DNA from 3 places in the Citrobacter sp. GW821-FHT07H02 genome. Region 3 is predicted to be linked to each of the others. Evidence: predicted binding sites of a transcription regulator. Region 3 holds the regulator's gene; each other region holds the start of a gene.
The links. Region 3 encodes LexA, which represses DNA repair genes until DNA is damaged. Its sites were predicted from a motif close to TNCTGTATGTACATACAGNA; they were not measured.
Positions count from the first base shown of each region.

Region 1: sulA (SOS-induced cell division inhibitor SulA) is a predicted target of LexA. The motif match lies at 2,108-2,127, and genes of this name have one in related genera.
Region 2: dinG (ATP-dependent DNA helicase DinG) is a predicted target of LexA. The motif match lies at 2,842-2,861, and genes of this name have one in related genera.

Region 1 covers NZ_JBWKPZ010000001.1:638,237-642,871, reverse strand. Annotated here, with positions in the region: gene yccS (YccS family putative transporter) at 1-1,339, shown strand, start outside; gene AC07NP_RS02920 (TfoX/Sxy family DNA transformation protein) at 1,317-1,931, opposite strand; gene sulA (SOS-induced cell division inhibitor SulA) at 2,149-2,658, shown strand; gene ompA (porin OmpA) at 3,013-4,053, shown strand; gene matP (macrodomain Ter protein MatP) at 4,139-4,591, opposite strand.
Region 2 covers NZ_JBWKPZ010000001.1:440,338-444,972, reverse strand. Annotated here, with positions in the region: gene ybiB (DNA-binding protein YbiB) at 1-652, opposite strand, end outside; gene dinG (ATP-dependent DNA helicase DinG) at 683-2,827, opposite strand; gene rhlE (ATP-dependent RNA helicase RhlE) at 2,933-4,324, opposite strand; gene cecR (transcriptional regulator CecR) at 4,554-4,635, shown strand, end outside.
Region 3 covers NZ_JBWKPZ010000007.1:36,075-40,709, forward strand. Annotated here, with positions in the region: gene plsB (glycerol-3-phosphate 1-O-acyltransferase PlsB) at 1-1,550, opposite strand, end outside; gene AC07NP_RS10005 (diacylglycerol kinase) at 1,716-2,084, shown strand; gene lexA (transcriptional repressor LexA) at 2,194-2,802, shown strand; gene dinF (MATE family efflux transporter DinF) at 2,870-4,195, shown strand; gene AC07NP_RS10020 (CsbD family protein) at 4,326-4,535, shown strand; gene zur (zinc uptake transcriptional repressor Zur) at 4,602-4,635, opposite strand, start outside.

The sequences.
Region 1 (4,635 bases), on a different contig from region 3:
CCGCTTTCAGCGTCTGATGTCGATGCAAGGGCAAGCCTGTATGCATCTGTCGCGCTGCCTTTTACTGCGCACGCAATATCAACATGATCCGCATTTTGAACGTGCATTCACGCACCTTGACGCGGCGCTCGAACGCATGCGGGCCGGTGGCGCTTCAGCAGACTTACTGAAAACGCTGGGATTTTTACTCGCAAACTTACGCGCAATAGATGCGCAACTGGCCACGATTGAATCTGAGCAGGCGCAGGCGATGCCTCGCAATGAATCAGAGAATCAGTTGGCAGACGATAGCCCGCACGGATTCAGCGATACCTGGCTACGGTTCAGCCGCAATTTCACGCCAGATTCCGCCCTGTTTCGTCACGCAGTAAGAATGTCGTTGGTTCTCTGCCTGGGTTATGCCTTGATCCAAATAACCGGAATGGATCACGGTTACTGGATCCTGCTTACCAGTCTGTTTGTGTGCCAGCCAAACTATAACGCCACCCGACATCGTCTGGCGTTGAGGATTATCGGCACGTTGGTGGGTGTCGCCATTGGTTTGCCGATATTGTGGTTTGTTCCCTCCCTCGAAGGGCAATTGATCCTGCTGGTAATTACAGGCGTGCTGTTTTTCGCGTTTCGCAATGTGCAGTATGCCCATGCCACAATGTTCATTACCTTACTGGTGTTGCTGTGCTTTAACTTGCTGGGAGAAGGTTTTGAGGTCGCTCTGCCGCGTGTCATTGATACGCTCATTGGCTGTGCCATCGCGTGGGCTGCCGTCAGCTTCATCTGGCCAGACTGGCGTTTTCGCAATCTTCCGCGTGTTCTGGAACGCGCAACGGATGCGAACTGCCGCTACCTGGATGCGATCCTCGAACAATATCACCAGGGGCGTGATAATCGACTGGCCTACCGTATTGCCCGCCGGGATGCGCACAATCGCGATGCAGAGCTGGCATCGGTGGTGTCAAATATGTCGAGCGAGCCCGATGTCACCGCAGAAACGCGTGAGGCCGCGTTTCGGTTGCTCTGCCTCAACCATACTTTTACCAGCTACATTTCCGCGTTAGGCGCTCACCGTGAGCAGTTAACCAATCAGGAGGTTCTGACCCTGCTGGACGATGCGGTATGCTATGTCGATGATGCGCTTCATCATCAACCCGCAGACGAACAACGGGTACATCAGGCGCTGGAGGGGCTAAAACAGCGGATTCAGCATCTGGAACCACTCCCGGACAGCAAAGAACCGCTTGTCGTGCAGCAGATTGGCTTGCTGATCGCGTTGCTCCCTGAGATCGGTCGTCTGCAACGACAGATTACGCAACTGCCGTCTAATACCCCTGTTCTGTCATAAGTGTCTGAACCCAATCTGCAAGCTCCTGGCGGCGCGCCGCCGGGAGCGCGGCTTCATGTACCCCGAGAATCGCCCCTTCAAGGGAATAGAGAATTTTCACCGTCAGGGATTTATTAAGATGACGAAGCCTTAGCCAACTCATTTTCGCCCCCAGATTCCGTAATGTGCTCTCATCTTTAATCCCCGCTTCGTTCAGGAGGATCTCCAGATGAAAGGTCATATTCGGTAAATCCTTCAGACGATGTTGCGAAAAACGGGAATGTTTTTCCTTTACCGCCGCATCCAGCGAATACTGCGACAAGCACACCAGTTGCTGCTGGTCGCACCACAAGCTTTCATCCACCCGATAATAGTGGAGCATTACCTGACGTCCGCGCTTCATAAACGTCAGCCAGACAGGTGGATGTTTCACACAGTACTGTACGCTTTGCTCGCAGGCACGAAGGTATAACTCACCATTAGCAACCATCGCAAAGACAGTATCCCCAATACTCAAACTGTAACTGCCAAACAGCGAGCGGTAGCCAATCGTGCCCAGTGAAGCCAGGTATTCTTGAGATTTATAGATTCGACTATAAGAATGTGCTCTCATAAAAATCCTTTTTAAATCATAAGCTAAATAAATAAATTGCAGTAACAACTCCGTTAATGACGAAAATAGGCAACTTATTCTAAAGGGGCAAGATGAATTTTGTTTTTACTGCGACGACGAATAAAAATTGCGAGTCTGTTTCCGAAAATAAGGTTGATCTTTATTGGTCACAGGGTTACTGTATATCCATACAGTAACTCACAGGGCTGGATTGATTATGTACACATCAGGTTATGCAAATCGTTCTTCGGCGCTCTCTTCCACTTCCGGTCGAATTGCGCGTGTCTCTTCGGAGAACTCCACCGCAGGGCTTATCAGTGAAGTGGTCTACCGCGAAGACCAGCCCATGATGACCCAATTACTCCTTTTGCCCCTGCTGCAACAATTAGGGCAGCAATCGCGCTGGCAGCTCTGGCTGACGCCACAGCAAAAACTCAGCCGTGAATGGGTGCAGTCAGCAGGACTTCCCCTCACTAAGGTGATGCAAATAAACCAGCTTTCTCCGTGCCATACTTTAGAATCAATGATTCGGGCATTGCGCACAGGAAATTACAGTGTCGTGATCGGTTGGTTGTCGGATGAATTGACCGAAGAAGAGCATACGCAACTGGTAAAAGCTGCCGATGAGGGAAATGCAATGGGATTTATTATGCGTCCGGTACGAGCCCACTCCTTAGCCACGAGACAGCATTCCGGACTAAAAATTCACTCTAATTTGTATCATTGAGTAAAATTAGGATTAATCCTGGATTTTTTTTTCATGCTTTACCGGTGTATTGAAGCCTAAGGCTTTTTTGGTGCGAACGCTTGCCAGAAGCGGTTTCAGCGATTTTTGCAGCTCAATTTCTCATCTCTAAATGTTAAATAATGTGTATACAAGCCTTTTTTTTTTATATGCCTGACGGAGTTCACACTTGTAAGTTTTCCACTACGTTGTAGACTTTACATCGCCAGGGGTGTTCGGCCTAAGCCGCAGATTCGGTAGAGTAACTATTGAGCAGGTCCCCCGGTGAAGGATTTAACCGTGTTATCTCGTTGGAGATATTCATGGCATATTTTGGATGATAACGAGGCGCAAAAAATGAAAAAGACAGCTATCGCGATTGCAGTGGCACTGGCTGGTTTCGCTACCGTAGCGCAGGCCGCTCCGAAAGATAACACCTGGTATACCGGTGCTAAACTGGGCTGGTCTCAGTTCCATGACATTGGCAACAACCAAATCAACAACAACGGTTCAACTGAAGAAAGCCAGCTGGGCGCAGGCGCGTTCGGTGGTTATCAGGTTAACCCGTACGTTGGTTTCGAAATGGGTTACGACTGGTTAGGTCGTATGCCGTACAAAGGCAACACTCAGACCGGCGCTTTCAAAGCTCAGGGCGTTCAGCTGACCGCTAAACTGGGTTACCCAATCACTGACGATCTGGACATCTACACTCGTCTGGGTGGTATGGTTTGGCGTGCAGACGCTAAAAACAACACTGGCTTCAAAGACCACGACACTGGCGTATCCCCAGTATTCGCAGGTGGTGTTGAGTATGCAATTACTCCTGAAATCGCTACCCGTCTGGAATACCAGTGGACCAACAACATCGGTGACGCTAACACCGTTGGTGGTCGTCCGGACAACGGCCTGCTGAGCGTAGGTGTTTCCTACCGTTTCGGCCAGGGTGAACCGGCTCCAGTTGTAGCTCCGGCTCCGGCTCCAGAAGTACAGACCAAGCACTTCACTCTGAAGTCTGACGTTCTGTTCAACTTCAACAAAGCAACTCTGAAACCAGAAGGCCAGCAGGCTCTGGATCAGATGTACAGCCAGCTGAGCAACCTGGATCCGAAAGACGGTTCCGTTGTTGTTCTGGGCTTCACTGACCGCATCGGTTCTGACGCTTACAACCAGGGTCTGTCCGAGAAACGTGCTCAGTCCGTTGTTGATTACCTGATCTCTAAAGGTATTCCTTCTGACAAAATCTCTGCACGTGGCATGGGCGAATCCAACCCGGTTACTGGCAACACCTGTGACAACGTGAAAGCTCGCGCTGCACTGATCGACTGCCTGGCTCCGGATCGTCGTGTTGAGATCGAAGTTAAAGGTATCAAAGACGTTGTAACTCAGCCTCAGGCTTAAGTTTCCGTCTAATAAAAAACCCCGCTTGCGGGGTTTTTTTTTGCCATGCCACTGTGTACTCAGAACATGCTGGCAGAGCCATACGCTATTCTTTACCCAATAAGGCCTGCAGATCCTGCTTCAGCGTAGACATCTGACTGGCGTACTTCTCTTTATGTTCCGCATCCTCAATCAATTGCACTATCGTTTCTGAAAGCGTTTTGCCACGGCGCTGCGCAAGTCCAGCCAGGCGTTGCCAGACGATAAATTCTAAATCGATCGATTTCTTACGCGTATGCTGATGCTCAGCATTAAAGTGTCGTTTGCGTCGTGCCCGTATCGTCTGTTTCATCCGATTTAGCAGCGCAGGGTTCATATGCTCGTCAATCCAGGTATTGACCCGAACCGGCTCATTCTCGAGGGTTAGCAACAAATCGACGGCCTCTTTGGCTGCGCTGGCCTCCACGTAACGGGTAATCAACTCCCCTTCGCGGTGCTTTTTCACCAGATACTTCCACTTCCAGCCGCTTTCAAGATTTTCAAGTTGTTGATATTTCATTGCGATCTCAATGTTACCGTGTAACTCTTATCAGAATATCAGCT
Region 2 (4,635 bases), on a different contig from region 3:
TGTCACCAAAGAACTTCGCCACACGAGGGACATATTCCGGATGAGAAACGCTGGCGAGACGTAAGGCGGCATCTTCTGCAAAAGGCGTCGCCAGCTTCGCCAGCGTGTGGGCACTGTTACGCACCCCCATTCGCCAGCGCATCGCCAGCTGTTTTTCCAGCGGCGGGCACAGTGTGCCGACGGGAATGAACACCGGTTGGTGTCCGTCGAGTTTTGCCTGCGCCTGACCGACATTCAGGGTCGGCGTAATTCCCAACAGTTCAAAAATGGTTTCGGTCAATACACGAGTCGGATCTTCGCTCACCCCGTGAACCACCACCGGAAAACCCAGTTTACGCAGCAGGATAGCCAACAGCGGCGTCAGGTTCGCCTGTTTACGCGCCCCGTTATAGCTGGGGATCACGATTGGCATCGGTTTTGCCACTGGCGGCGTCAGACGAATAGTGTGGTTCTGCATCGCCTCATAGAAGCCCAGCATTTCGGCTTCGCCCTCTCCTTTAATGCGCAGCGCAATCAGTACGCCGCCCATTTCCAGGTCAGGGACTTCCCCCTTTAGCATATGGGTATACAGGCCGCGCGCGGTGTCCTGGTCCAGATCGCGGGCATGATTTTTACCTCGCCCAACCTCTTTGATGATTTTGCGGTAATCCATCGAAAACTCCTTGCGGGGGTGCACACACCATTAGCGCCGTCTGCGGCGAGTCGCTTTTGCTTTTGTTTTTACTATAACGTCTGGCACGACAGGTTGCTCTATCGGAAAAATGGGTAACGCATTCAGTAAACGCTTCCCATAATTTTTGGTCAACAGACGCTTGTCGTAAATCACCACTTCCCCCCAGCAGCTGTGGCTACGGATCAATCGCCCCACCTGTTGGATTAAATTAAACGACGCGCTGGGCAAACTCTGCACTTCAAAGGGGTAACGGTTCAGGCTTTTCAGCCACTCCCCTTCGGTGATGACCACCGGGCTGTCGATAGGTGGAAAAGCAATCTTGTGAATATGAACCTGAGTGAGCAATTCACCTTTCAGATCCAACCCTTCCGCAAAAGATTGCAGACCCACCAGCACGCTGCGTTCGCCATTTTCTACCCGCTTGCGGTGCAACTCCACCAGCCGGTATCGTGGCTGATCGCCCTGAACTAACAACAGCAGACGTAAATCCGTCACATGCTCAAGAAACCGTTGCATCGCCCTGCCACTGGCAAACAATACCAGCATGCCCTGGTGTTTTTTGCTCTCAAGCGCCTGACGAAAATAGGCCGCCATCTCCGCAATATGTTGCTCTTCGTTGTCGATAAGCGGCTCATACTGCATTTGGGGGATGACGATTTTCCCCTGTTCTACATGGTTGAAGGGCGAATCGAGGGCCACGAAACGGTCGCCCGCTTTCTCCTTCAGTCCGCTCATCTCCTGCAAGCGAGAGAAACTGTTCAGCGAACGTAGCGTGGCTGATGTCACCACAATATGCGGCACGCTGCGCCAGAGCAGCCTTTCCAGCTGATCGCTGACGCGGATCCCGACACAGTGAAACCAGACATGTATTTGCCCGTCGCGCACATCGCGGGTGGCCCATTTGGAAACCGGCGCGCCTGACGATTGCGCCAGCGAGGCCAGACGCCACAGCTTGCTTTGCGCTTCAAACATGCCCAACGCACGGTTCATCTGCAAAATCACCCGATGCAGGCGCACGATGTCGTGGGTGCCGGTTTTTTCACTGAGATCGTTGAGAAACAGTTCCGCCAGCCCACGCAACATTTCGGTGAGTTTCGCCAGCCTCTGACAAATCTCCATCACCTCTGCGGGCAATTCGCCCATTGAGAAGCGGTGCTCCGCCTCCTGGGTGGCGGGCATATAAAGATTCAGAATCGCATTCAGCGAGGCAATCAGTTCATACAGCTCTTCGCTGTGCGCGTTCAGACGCTCAGGGATAGCCAGCGGCGGCGTGGTTTTTGGCCGAAACTGTTCCAGACAGGTCGCCACCAGTTTGGTAAACAGATCGAGTTGCAGGCGATACCAGGGGGCAGTGATTTCAGCACTCATTTCCAGCGCATCGCGTGCGACATCGGGCAGATGATGCCCTTCATCCAGCACCAGCAGCAGATTTTTCGGATCCGGCAAAACCGCTTCGCTCTCCATTGCCGCCATCACCAGCGCATGGTTTGCCACCACCACTTCGGCTTCCTGGATCTCACGGCGCGCCACAAAGAACGGACATTCGCGGTAATAGTGGCAGTTACGGTTGAGGCAGCCGGCTTTGTCGGTGCTCAGACGCTGCCACAGTGAATCATCAATGGCGATATCGGTATGATCGCGTAAACCATCCCACTTGTAGCTGTCCAGATCGCCCTTCAGCCGGGCACAACGCTTTTGCTCTTCCTGATTGTTCGGTGTGAGTTCGTCGTCAAGAAACGCCAGCAGATCCTGTTGGTCAGGTTCGGTGCTGGCCAACGCCGCCAGATTGCGCGGACACACATACCGCCCGCGCCCAAAGGCGGCGGTGAACTTAAGATCGGGAATAATTTTTCGCAGCAGGGGAAGGTCTTTGCTGTAAATCTGATCCTGCAAGGCGACGTTGGCGGTACTCACCACCAGCGTTTTTTGTTCTTCGCGCGCGATGGCGATACCGGGGATCAGATACGAGAGGGTTTTCCCGACGCCGGTCGGCGCTTCGATCGCCAGATGTCGCCCGTCTTCCCCGGCCAGTGTTTTAGCGACGTCAGCAATCATCTGCCGCTGCGGCGCACGGGGAATAAAGTCGGGGATCTGTTCCTGAAGCGCCTTATACCAGGCAGCAATTTGCGCTTTTAGCGCAGCGGTCAATGCCATGAGAAAACCTGAAATACTGTATAAACAGCCACTATTGTGGCACTTTCTTAGACGGGTCGCAAAAAGAAAAACCCGACCATTCGGTCGGGCTTCCCGTTTACTGCATTACTCTGCCGAAGACAGTCTGCGCGGACGGCGTGGCGGGCGCGGCTTATCGCTCGCCGGTTTCGCATCACCTGACCGGCGCGAAGGTTTGGCCCCGGCTTTAGGCGCACTACCTTCTGAACGACGCGGTTGCTGCTGACCACGGCCTGCACCGCCCTGACCTTGCCCCTGTGGGGATCGGCCACGACCGCCGCCGCCGCCACCACCACGTTGCTGCTGGCGACCGTTTTGAATCGGCTCGGCTTTAATGGACGGGTCCGGCTCATAGCCCGGCAGCGCGATACGCGGGATCTCTTTTTTCAGCAGTTTCTCGATGTCACGCAGCAGTTTGTGTTCATCAACACAGACCAGCGACAGCGCTTCACCGGTTGCCGCCGCACGCCCGGTACGACCGATACGGTGGACGTAATCTTCCGGCACGTTCGGCAATTCATAGTTCACCACATGCGGCAGCTCTTCAATATCCAGGCCACGCGCCGCGATATCCGTGGCGACCAGCACGCGAATGTCGCCGGATTTAAAATCAGCCAGCGCACGCGTACGCGCCCCTTGCGATTTATTGCCGTGGATGGCCGCACTACGAATGCCGTCTTTATTCAACTGCTCCGCCAGGTGGTTGGCACCATGTTTGGTGCGGGTGAAGACCAGCACCTGCCGCCAGTCGCCCTGACCAATCATCTGCGACAGCAGTTCACGTTTGCGTTTCTTATCAACAAAATGGACGTGCTGCGTCACCTGCTCGGACGCCGTGTTACGACGCGCGACTTCGATTTCCAGCGGATTACGCAGCAATTTCTCAGCCAGCGCTTTGATGTCGTCGGAGAAGGTCGCGGAGAACAGCAGGTTCTGACGCTTCGGCGGCAATTTAGCCAGTACGCGACGAATGTCGTGGATAAAGCCCATGTCCAGCATGCGGTCAGCTTCATCCAGCACCAGAATTTCAATCTGATCCAATTTGACGGCGTTTTGATGTTCCAGATCGAGCAAACGGCCAGGGGTTGCCACCAGCACGTCTACGCCGCCACGCAGTTTCAACATCTGCGGGTTGATGCTTACCCCGCCGAAAACCACCAGCGAGCGAATGTTCAGGTATTTGCTGTAATCCCGCACGTTCTCGCCAATTTGCGCGGCCAGTTCACGGGTTGGAGTCAGGATCAACGCACGTACCGGGCGACGTCCCTTAGCATGCGGTTCATTGGAAATAAGATGCTGCAGCAGCGGCAGCGTAAAGCCCGCTGTCTTACCCGTACCCGTTTGCGCACTGGCCATCAGGTCACGGCCTTGCAGTACCGCAGGGATCGCCTGCTGCTGGATAGGGGTGGGTTCACGGTAGCCCTGCTCTGCAACGGCGCGCAAAATATCAGGATTTAAACCCAGGGAATCAAAAGACATAACTACTCCGAACCGCCCCGACCGTTCCCGGTGTAGTTTTCAGGGAGATACTCGCAAAAGAGATGACAAAAACCACAGTGTCATGAAGGGGCGGAGTGTAGCAGTTTTTGTGACGTACCGCATAAATTATCCCGGAGCGTACCTGAAACAAAATAAAGCGCTGGGCTGGACAAGCGTAAAAATCAGTCATAATGTTAATCAATCGATTGATTAATACTTAGGTCATGCCATGAATACCTCAACCATGACGACCAAAGGCGAGCAGGCAAAAAGCCAGCTGATTGCCGCTGCCCTTGCGCAGTTCGGTGAAT
Region 3 (4,635 bases):
TTAATGCGGACCATCAACTCAGCGGCGATACCATTGACCGTTGGCGTCAGCCAGGCGGGACGCACGGCTTCGATCGGATCGATAGATTCACGCCACTCAGGAACATGTTGGTTCAGGTACGTCATCAACGGCATCGGTTCGCCAAAGTTAACGTAGCCCTGACCCAGATTACGCAGCTTGCTCAAGCCACGCAGCATTTGCGGCAGGCTCTCTTTTTCTTTCGTCGCGCCACGCAACTCTTTGGCGTAAGTCCCCACTTCCATTACGTGCTCGTAACCGATGTAAATGGGGACCAGGGTGATCGGACGCGTACCGCCGCGCAGCATCGCCTGAATGGTCATCGACAGGGTGCCGGTTTTCGGATCCAGCAGACGGCCAGTACGGGAACGCCCGCCTTCCACAAAATATTCCACGGAATAACCACGGCTAAACAGCTCGCCGAGATATTCGCGGAAGACGGTGGAGTAGAGTTTGTTGCCCTTAAAGGTACGGCGGATAAAGAACGCGCCCAGGCGGCGGAAAATCGGGCCAGCTGGCCAGAAGTTCAGGTTGATACCGGCAGCGATATGCGGCGGCACCAGCCCCTGATGATAGAGCACGTACGAGAGCAACAGATAGTCCATATGGCTGCGGTGGCAGGGCACATAGACGATTTCATGCCCATCGTGCGCCAACTGGCGTACACGCTCTGCGTTGTGGACATTGATCCCCTGATACAGTCGGTTCCAGGTGAAACCCAGAATGCGGTCGGTCAGGCGAATCATCTCGTAGGAGAAGTTGGCGGCAATCTCTTCCATCAGCGCAATGGCGTTCTGCTGCGCTTTTTCATGGGAGATTTTTTTGCTGCGCGCTTCGTCTTCTACCGCGCGAGCAATGGCTTTAGACGCCAGCAACTTGTTGAACAGATCCTGTCGGGCAGGCAGGCGCGGACCGACCGCCGCCAGACGCTGACGGGCGAAATGCATTCGCGCCACACGCGCCAGTTTTTGGGCAATAATTTTGTCGGTTCCGTGTTCGTCAGCCATCCGTCGTAAGGAAACGGAAGGCGAGAAACGGACAAAACTGTCGCGCCCCAGCCAGGAAACAGCAAAGAATTTCTGTACACCATTCAGCATACGCAGAGGGGGATTTACCTCACCCTTTTCACGCCCCGGAGAGCGGCCGAACATCACCGATACCGGCACCATCTGTACATCCAGGTCTGGATTACTGCGGTGAAGGTCGAGGTAATTGTGAAAGAGTTTGATCGACTCTTCTTTCGGTGTGTAGTAGGTGAATACGCGCGGGCCGCCGTGAATAAACACATAACGCGGCAGCAGAGTTCCGTCGATCTCCAGCGGCTCTAACGGGTCGGGGAGATCGTGCGCCAGGCATTGGGCGCGCAGCGTCAGCAAGTCCGCTTTTGAGTTGTACGGTAAAACGTACATAATGGGACGAGATGTATCGAGCCCCAATTCCGGAGCGGGTTCCGCTGGAATAGACTTGCTTTTTACCAGTACGGTTAATGGTAAATTCAGTAATTTGTAGTAAATTCGTGGCCAGCCAGACATAAACGATGTAAAGCCTCTGGTTAATAATGCAAATGCGCTGCAAGGATATCAGAAAGTCTAGCGAATTTCTGGTGTATCCCGTCATACTTCGCGCCGCTGTAACCCGAATTTTGTGGGTTAACGATATAATGTCATTGACGCTGATAATGCAAAAAGGTTCTTTTGATGGCTAATAATACCACTGGACTCACCCGAATTATTAAAGCTGCTGGTTATTCCTGGAAAGGTTTTCGTGCTGCATGGATTCATGAAGCGGCATTTCGTCAGGAAAGTGTTGCTGTGCTGTTGGGCGTGGCGATTGCCTGCTGGCTGGATGTGGATGCCATCACGCGTGTTTTGTTGATTGGTTCTGTCATGCTGGTGATGATAGTGGAAATCCTCAACAGCGCGATTGAGGCGGTGGTTGACCGCGTTGGCTCTGAACACCATGAGCTTTCCGGGCGGGCGAAAGATATGGGGTCAGCGGCAGTATTGCTGTCGATCTTTGTCGCGATGATCACCTGGGGAGTCCTGCTGTGGTCGCATTTTAGATAAGGCTTCCATAATCCGATAAATCTCTTGTTTTTTGTGCCGCTTGTGGTTCCAAAATCGCCTTTAACTGTATATACTCACAGCATAACTGTATATACACCCAGGGGGCGGAATGAAAGCGTTAACGGCCAGGCAGCAAGAGGTGTTCGATCTTATTCGGGATCACATCAGCCAGACAGGTATGCCACCGACGCGTGCGGAGATCGCGCAGCGTTTGGGGTTCCGTTCCCCAAATGCGGCTGAAGAACACCTGAAAGCGCTGGCGCGTAAAGGGGTCATTGAGATTGTCTCCGGTGCCTCTCGCGGTATCCGCCTGCTGGTGGAAGAAGAAGAGGGTCTGCCTTTAGTAGGTCGCGTGGCGGCAGGGGAACCCCTTCTGGCACAGCAGCATATTGAAGGCCACTATCAGGTCGACCCGTCGCTGTTTAAACCTAATGCCGATTTCCTGCTGCGCGTCAGCGGTATGTCGATGAAAGATATTGGGATTATGGACGGTGATTTGCTGGCGGTACACAAAACCCAGGACGTGCGTAACGGCCAGGTCGTGGTGGCGCGTATCGACGATGAAGTCACGGTTAAGCGCCTGAAAAAACAGGGCAATAAAATCGAACTTCTGCCAGAAAATAGTGAATTCAAACCGATTGTGGTTGACCTGCGCGAGCAAAACTTCACGATTGAAGGGCTGGCAGTCGGCGTCATCCGTAACGGTGAGTGGTTGTAATATTGTTTTGATACAGTGGCGCATCTCGCGCCACTGTTTGTTTTAACTCCTTCTCAGGCTTTCCTGCATGCCTTTCTTTACCTCTTCCGACAAAGCGCTCTGGCGTCTCGCGTTACCGATGATTTTCTCCAATATCACCGTTCCTTTGCTGGGACTGGTGGATACTGCGGTCATTGGGCATCTGGACAGCCCTGTTTATCTGGGCGGTGTTGCCGTGGGCGCAACGGCAACCAGTTTTCTCTTCATGCTGTTGCTCTTCTTACGCATGAGCACCACCGGGCTGACGGCTCAGGCGTTTGGTGCCAAAAATCCCCAGGCGCTGGCACGCGCGCTAGTGCAGCCACTGATTCTGGCGTTGGGGGCGGGGGCTTTGATCGCGTTGTTCCGCACGCCAGTCATCGATCTTGCATTGCATATCGTCGGTGGAAATGAAGCGGTGCTGGTACAGGCGCGACGTTTTCTGGAGATCCGCTGGCTGAGCGCTCCGGCATCGCTGGCGAACCTGGTTCTGCTGGGCTGGCTGCTGGGCGTTCAGTATGCCCGCGCGCCGGTGATCCTGCTGGTTGTCGGCAACATTCTCAATATTGTGCTCGATCTGTGGCTGGTGATGGGTTTGCATATGAACGTGCAGGGCGCAGCGCTGGCGACGGTGATTGCAGAATATGCCACGTTGTTGCTTGGGCTGATGATGGTGCGCAAAGTGCTTACACTGCGCGGCGTGTCATCCACGATGCTGAAACAGGCCTGGCGGGGGAATTTCCGCCGTTTGCTGGCACTTAACCGGGATATCATGCTGCGTTCGTTGCTGTTGCAACTGTGCTTTGGTGCGATCACGGTTCTCGGGGCGCGACTGGGCAGCGACATCATTGCGGTGAACGCTGTTCTGATGACCCTGCTGACCTTTACCGCCTATGCCCTTGATGGATTTGCTTATGCTGTCGAAGCGCATTCCGGGCAGGCGTATGGCGCACGTGACGGCAGCCAGTTGCTGGATGTCTGGCGTGCTGCATGTCGGCAGTCAGGGATTGTGGCGCTGCTGTTTGCCCTCGTTTATGCCCTGGCGGGCGAGCAGATCATCGCGTTGCTAACATCGTTGCCGCAAATTCAACTTTTGGCCGATCGCTACCTTATCTGGCAGGTGGTGTTGCCGTTAATCGGTGTCTGGTGTTATTTGCTGGATGGCATGTTTATCGGGGCGACGCGTGCGGCGGAAATGCGCAACAGTATGGCCGTTGCGGCGCTGGGATTTGCACTCACGCTGTGTGCATTGCCCTGGCTGGGCAATCATGGACTGTGGCTGGCGTTAGCCGTTTTTCTGGCGCTCCGTGGACTCTCGTTGGCCTGGATCTGGCGGCGTCACTGGCGACATGGAACCTGGTTTGCCCAAGCGTGATGGTTAAAAATTCTGAATATCAAAATGAACATGGAATCACTGACTACAATTAATCTCACGTCCAGCAGAAAACGTAGTGTATTTGGGCGAAGCAATATCGCTAATCACCACTAATCATGAGGACTCGATGATGAATAAAGACGAAGTCAGCGGTAACTGGAAACAGTTCAAAGGGAAAGTGAAAGAGCAATGGGGCAAGCTGACCGATGATGATATGACGGTCATTGAAGGTAAGCGCGACCAGTTGGTCGGTAAGGTCCAGGAACGTTACGGTTACGCCAGAGACAAGGCGGAAAAGGAAGTGAGCGACTGGGAAACGCGTAATAAATACCGCTGGTAATCAGCCGCGGTGACCCGAAAGTACAAGGATGTACAGTCCATTGGGCGGTTTTGCCGCCCAACTCGCTTAACGCGGTTTTTTCTTCACCAGAATCGAATGA